Regions from separate parts of the Cobetia sp. 14N.309.X.WAT.E.A4 genome, predicted to be linked through region 1. Evidence: predicted binding sites of a transcription regulator. Region 1 holds the regulator's gene; the other holds the start of a gene.
The links. Region 1 encodes sigma-54, which starts transcription at its own class of promoters, with help from an activator protein. Its sites were predicted from a motif close to TGGCACNNNNNTTGCTNT; they were not measured.

Region 1 (3,351 bases):
CGCCCGATCAGGCGCGAGAAGACTTCCTGGCTGTCCAGGCTGGGAATGTTCTGAGCAATGAAGGTGCTGAAGAATTCCAGCACCCGCTTCTTGCTCCCCCCGGGGACGCCGTAGAGCGTGCGCTCGGGGGGAAGGATCTGATCAAGTGTCATGGCAGAAGGTCAACGGGTCCCGGTGCCCTGAGAGCGAGCCTGGGACTTTTCCTTGTGTTTGACCAGCTGGCGGTCCAGCTTGTCGGCGAGCGCGTCGATGGCAGCGTACATGTTGGGGTCTTCTGCCAGGGCATGGAGGTCGGCGCCAGCGGCGTGCAGGGTGCAGGCAGCCTGTTGGCGTTCCTTCTCGATCGACAGTGTCACCTGAACATTGGTGATGTTGTCGTAATGCCGTTCGAGGCGAGCGAGCTTCTCGTTGACATAATCGCGGAGAGGATCGGTGAGTTCCACATGATGCCCGGTGATATTCACTTGCATGGACACGCTCCTTTATCCAGCGGGTTGCCTTTGAATTGTAACCCTTTTTGACTGCGAGCAAACCCTGATTGAACGCGCGGCCACTTTCTGACTCCGGCCATGGTCTCGTGGCGATCATCTGCTGGCGAGAGCGGCGGTGCCGGTGTACCGAGCGTCTACCCCGACAATGCCCAAGCTTTGAACAAAGATCAACGCTGCGCTGCATCGTGGGGCAAGGCTTGTCTTCAACCCAGCGAGGGATATCAGCAGGTTCTTCATGAGCATCGCCTCGCATCACGGACGGAATGGGGCTCGAGAAACCGGCCGTTTGTGGCCAATGTCAGCATTTACGTCGACGTTCGTGTGGCAGGAGTCGGTGGCGACCCCTGGCTATCTGTCCGTGGGATGTGAGGGAAAAAGAAAGCACTCTGGAGAAAAGTGGCTGGAAAAATAGGCAATTGGGGCGTGAAGTCACTCACGCAGTCGCAAGGACAGGCATTGCCAACCGGTATTCAGACGACCGATTGGCAGATGATGCCAGGATGGCAGGTGCAAGGGGGCGAGCTTCAGCGCTCCGACGTGTGGAGTCCGCTGGCCTGCGGGTATCCGTTGTCGAGACTCACGCTAAGCGCTTGCGCTCGCTGGAGGAGGGGATGCCCATGGCCTCGCGATACTTGGCGACCGTCCGGCGCGCTACCTCGATGCCATCACTGGCCAGCAGATCCACCAGGCGTGAGTCGGACAATGGCTTGCGCGCCGGTTCTTCCGAGATCAGCTTGCGAATGCGCGCACGGATCGCGGTGCTGGAGTGCGCGTCACCGTTGCCGCTGCCACCCACCTGACTCGAGAAGAAGAACTTGAGTTCGAACACGCCTCTCGGGGTGTGGATATATTTCTGGGTGGTCACCCGCGAGATGGTGGATTCGTGCATCTCGACCACTTCCGCGATGTTGGCGAGGATCAGCGGCTTCATGCCTTCTTCCCCCTGCTCGAGGAAGTCGATCTGGCGCGCCATGATCTCGCGGCCCACCTTGAGCAGGGTGTCATTGCGTGAGGACAGGCTCTTCATCAGCCAGCGGGCTTCCTGAAGATTGTCCTTGAGGAAGGTATTGTCCGCGGACTTGTCGGCCCGCTTGATGAGGGCGGCATATTCCGGCTGGATACGCAGCTTGGGCAGCGCTTCCGGGTTGAGCTCGACCTGCCAGCCGTGACGCGTATGACGGACCAGCAGGTCCGGGATGACGTAATCACTGGCAGGCTCGCCCCAGGCGGACGCCGGGCGCGGGTCGAGCGCCCGTACCAGACGAATGACGTGATCCAGCTCATCATCATCCAGGCTCAGGCGACGCTTGAGCAGCTTGCGATCGTCATTGCCCAGTGCCTCGAGGAATTGCCGCACCAGACGGCGGGCCTGGGCCAGCAATGGCAGATCGTCCGGCAGCAGGGCCAGCTGCAGCAGCAGGCATTCCCGCAGGTCTCGAGCGAACACACCGGTGGGATCGAACTGCTGAAGGCGCAGCAGGACCTGCTCGAGTTCCGACGCCTTGAGGCCGGGCAGTCCCTGACCTCGCAGGCCATCGACCAGTTCGTCCAGGCTCATGCTCAGGTAGCCGGCCCCATCCACCGCATCGATCAGACTCTCCGCCATCTGGCGTTCACGCGCATCGAGGTCCGTCATCGCCAGCTGCCAGCGCAGGTGGTCCTGCAGGCTTTCGACACTGGTGTTGCGATCGAAGTCCGGCCCGTCCTCGCTCGAGCTTCCGCTGCCGGAACTGGTCAGGCTGCCTGCGTGATCCTGGTAGAGGTCCGACCAGTCACTGTCGAGAGGGTATTCTTCAGGAATCTCGCTGTTGGTCTCGGAGGTGGAGATCTCGCTCTTGTCCTGTGTCTCCGCGACATCCAGCGACTCGTATTCCTCGTCAAGCTCCAGCATGGGGTTTGACTCAAGCGCCTGCTGTATCTCCTGACGCAGGTCCAGCGTCGACAACTGCAGCAGCTGGATCGCTTGCTGAAGTTGCGGGGTCATGGTCAGGGAAGTGCCGAGTCGAAGCTGCAAGGTGGGTTTCATGGGGTCTGTCATTCACGGCAAAGGAACGTGCATCTACGCTATACCGTGGGTCGGGGCACTGACAAGGGGCAGTCGAGAATATTCAAGCAACTTGCATGCCATGTTGCCACCAAGGTGGTATGGACGTCATGCATTCGAGTGAGGTGTGGCAGAGCAGGAGGGTTCACGGGGAGATCACGCAAGCGCCTGTCGAGGCGCTTGCGTGAGGGGGCGGGGAACGAGGCCCCGACAGTGAAGCAGGAAGTGGCGGGTGCTGGAGGGTGCTGGTGAGAGCAGAAGAGGTCGGACGGCTCTCGTCAGGCTGACGGCTCTCACCAGGCTGACGGCTCTCACCAGGCTGACGGCTCTCACCAGGCTGACGCCACTCTCGGGCTAGAGCTTGAACTCATGGCCCAGGTAGACATCACGCACCTGCTGGTTGGCGAGGATGGTGTCGGCGTCGCCATGCGCGATGATCTGGCCATCGCCCACGATGTAGGCGGTATCGCAGATGTCGAGTGTCTCGCGCACGTTGTGATCGGTGATCAGCACCCCGATGCCGCGGTCACGCAGCTGGCGCACGATGCTCTTGATCTCGCCCACCGAGATGGGGTCCACGCCGGCAAACGGCTCATCAAGCAGCACGAAGTCCGGCTCGGTGGCCAGTGCGCGAGCGATCTCCACGCGGCGGCGCTCCCCGCCGGAAAGGCTCATGCCGGCACTGTCACGAATATGCGTGATGCTGAACTCGTTGAGCAGCTCCTCCAGGCGTGCCTTGCGTCCGTTGCGATCCAGATCCTTGCGCGTCTCGAGGATCGCCATGATGTTGTCGGACACCGAGAGCTTGCGGAAGAT
Region 2 (3,351 bases), on a different contig from region 1:
ACCTCATCTGTGCCTCATCCGCCTGTCCGGACGACATCGACGCCGCCAACGGCTGGGTGCCGACCGATATCCATGTGCGTATCTACGCCGCTGAACATGACTTCCCCCGCGGTATCGCCTATCGCAACCGGCCCGAGGAATTGCCGCGCATGACATTGCCCACCGCCTTCCATCCCTGCACCTCCGCCTTGACCAAGCAGTACATCGATTACCACGGCTACTGGCTGGCCACCCATTACGAGGGGTGGGGGGCCAAGGCGGAGTATCTCGCCTGTCGCGAACGGGTCGCGGTGATGGATCTCTCCGCATTGCGCAAGTTCGAGGTCGCCGGACCGGACGCCGAACGCCTGTTGCAATATGCGCTGACCCGCAACGTGCGCCGACTCTCCATCGGAGAAGTGGTGTATTCCGCCATGTGTCAGGAAACCGGCGGCATGCTCGATGACGGCACCCTGTTCCGCATGGGCGAGCAGACCTTCCGCTGGATCTGTGGTGATCCGGCCAGTGGCCAGTGGCTGCGGGATCTCGCAGAGCAGCAGGGCTATCGCGTCACGGTGCGCGACTCCACCCATCAGCTGCACAACATCGCGCTGCAGGGGCCGAAGAGCCGCGAGGTGCTGGCGCCGTTGATCTGGAATGCGCGTACCCAGCCGGAGGTGGAAACGCTGGGCTGGTTCCGCTTCATGGTCGGTCGTCTGGCGGGCCCGAATGGCATCCCGCTGATGGTGTCGCGGACCGGCTATACCGGTGAGCTCGGCTATGAAGTCTGGTGTCATCCGCATGACGCCCCGGCCGTGTGGGAGGCGATCTGGGCGGCCGGTGAGCCGCATGGCATCGCGCCGCTGGGGCTGGATGCCCTCGACATGCTGAGGATAGAGGCGGGGCTGATCTTCGCTGGCCATGAATTCTGCCCGCAGACGTCTCCCTACGAGGCGGGCATCGGCTTCACCGTGCCGATGAAGAGCAAGGAGGATGATTTCATCGGGCGTGCGGCCATGCAGCGCGAGACGCCGGAATCCCGCCATCGGATCATGGGCCTGAGGGTGGACAGCAGCGAGCTGGTCAGCCACGGCGACCTCGTCTATCACGGGCGCTATCCGGTCGGGGTGATCACCAGCGCGACCCGCTCTCCCTTGCTCAACCAGTCCATCGCCATGTGTCGTCTCGCCCCGGATTTCTCAAGCCCCGGAACGCAGCTTGAGATCGGTCAGCTGGATGGTCACCAGAAGCGTCTCGTCGCCGAGGTGGTGACATTGCCTTTCCATGATCCTGAGCGTCTCAAGGTGCGCAGCTGAGTGATGCATGACGCATGACCGAGACCTCGCGCGTGAGGCTGGCCGGTGACGATCCGTATATGCAGTACGACTCACGTCATATCACGGTGCAGGACGCCGCCTGCCTGCCTCAATAACGAACACCCTCTTGCCAGGTGGTGATTTCCGGGCTTCATATGTGAAGAGGTGTCCACGATTTCGAGAAGATATCAATGAAAACAACGTATTGCTGAAGGTGCCCATCAGGGGTCATCTGGCATGTCGCTTGCTTTATCCAGCAGGTCCCCCTTGAAAAACAACAACAACCTTCGGGCAGACAGGGTTTCCACCGGCAGGCATGCGGTGGCAGACCCGGCCCGGAAAAGGAGAAAAGACGATGGATGAAAAGACGTTGCAAAGCATATTGGATATGCACCAGGCGATGAACATCGAGGTGTTCTACTGGTGGTGTACCGCCATCATGTTCCTGATCCACGCAGGCTTTCTGGCCTATGAGATCGGTGCCTCCCGTTCCAAGAATGCCCTGGCGTCCGGCATGAAGAACGTGCTGACGCTGGCCTCGATCATCCCCGCCTTCTACTTCGTGGGCTGGTGGATCTACAACGCCTTCCCCAACGGGCTGATTCCCATCGAGGCTTCCGCGGCACTGCCGTGGAGCGCGAGCATGCGCCCGGACGCCGATGACATGGGCACCGGTATCTTCTTCGCGGCCTTTGCCCTGTTCGGTGCGACCACGGGCTCGATTCTCTCGGGGGCGGTGATCGAACGCATCCGCCTGGGCGCCTTCCTGTTACTGGCGGTGATTCTCGGTGCGGGTGTCTGGATCCTGGCGGGTGCCTGGGGCTGGCATCCGGATGGCTGGATGCTGCACAAGCTGGGCTACCACGATGTCGGCGCGGCGGGCGTGGTGCATGCCGTGGCCGGCTTCTTCGCGCTGGGCGTGCTGCTCAATCTGGGCGCGCGTATCGGCAAGTACAGTGACGATGGCAAGCCGCAGGTGATCGCGCCCCACAACATGCCGATGACCTTGATCGGGCTGATGCTGATCATCGTCGGTTTCTTCGGCTTCCTCGGCGGATGCATCATCTTCAACACCGGTGACATCGGCTGGACCACCATCTATGGCAATCGCACCAACCTTTCGGCCTTCGCCTTCAATACCCTGATGGGCTTCGGTGGCGGCGTGATCGGCGCCTACCTGTCCTCGCGTGACCCGTTCTGGACCATGTCCGGTGCACTGGGCGGCATCATCACCGTCGCGGCGGGGCTGGATCTCTACAACCCGGGCCTGGCCTTCGTACTGGCCGTCACCGGTGGCGCCTTGATGCCGAAGATCGGCGCGCTGCTCGAGAAGCGTGGCCTGGACGACTCCGTCGGCGCCTTCGCGGTACATGGCTTCTGCGGTTTCTACGGTGTGGTACTGGTGGGTGTCTTCGCCGCGGGCTTCCCGAATGTCGGCGAAGGCGTGCCGGATGTCTCCTTCACCGGGCAGCTGACAGGCGCGGTGGTGATGGCAGTGACGGGCTTCGTGCCGGGTTGGGGCGTTGCCTATCTGCTCAAGAAGTTCAACCTGCTGCGCGTGCCGCCGCATGTCGAAGTGCTCGGGCTGGACCTGTTCGAAGTGCCGGCCAAGGCCTACCCGGAGAGCATGGCAACCGAGTCATCTTCCAGCGTTCCGGCACGTTCCGGTGGGGTAGTGGCAGCACCGATGGACAAGCGTCCCGATATCAGCTGAGTCGGTTCTGACGATTACCCGCATGAGGATTGGCTCGTTTGTTGCAGGGTTCGTTGCCATCTGTCCTGAAGTCTGGCTGCCAGCCAGTGACGGAGCGAACGGGCCGATTCGTTTTCTTTCTTCTCCAGGAGTCTTGTCATGGAAACTGTCGATACTGCGGTACATGCTGCCAACTATGCGTTCTTCTTCAGCAATTCAGGGATGGTGGCGGTCAGTCTGTTGATCGCGGCTGGCGTCTGCATCTCGTTGAGCGTCAATATCCTGCGCCATGAGAAAGTGTCATTCCGCAGCAAGAAGACCCTCTGATCCATCGGGGCCTTCTTGCTCCGCAACCACAGAATG

Region 2: a site for sigma-54 is predicted at 1,529-1,546, ahead of OW493_RS09100 (ammonium transporter). Genes of this name have one in related genera too.

The regions. Positions count from the first base shown of each region.
Region 1 covers NZ_JAPNXT010000001.1:53,454-56,804, forward strand. The annotation lists gene OW493_RS00225 (PTS sugar transporter subunit IIA) at 1-152, opposite strand, end outside; gene raiA (ribosome-associated translation inhibitor RaiA) at 162-470, opposite strand; gene OW493_RS00235 (RNA polymerase factor sigma-54) at 1,069-2,517, opposite strand; gene lptB (LPS export ABC transporter ATP-binding protein) at 2,890-3,351, opposite strand, start outside.
Region 2 covers NZ_JAPNXT010000005.1:158,277-161,627, forward strand. The annotation lists gene OW493_RS09095 (aminomethyltransferase family protein) at 1-1,295, shown strand, start outside; gene OW493_RS09100 (ammonium transporter) at 1,651-3,009, shown strand; gene OW493_RS09105 (hypothetical protein) at 3,148-3,315, shown strand.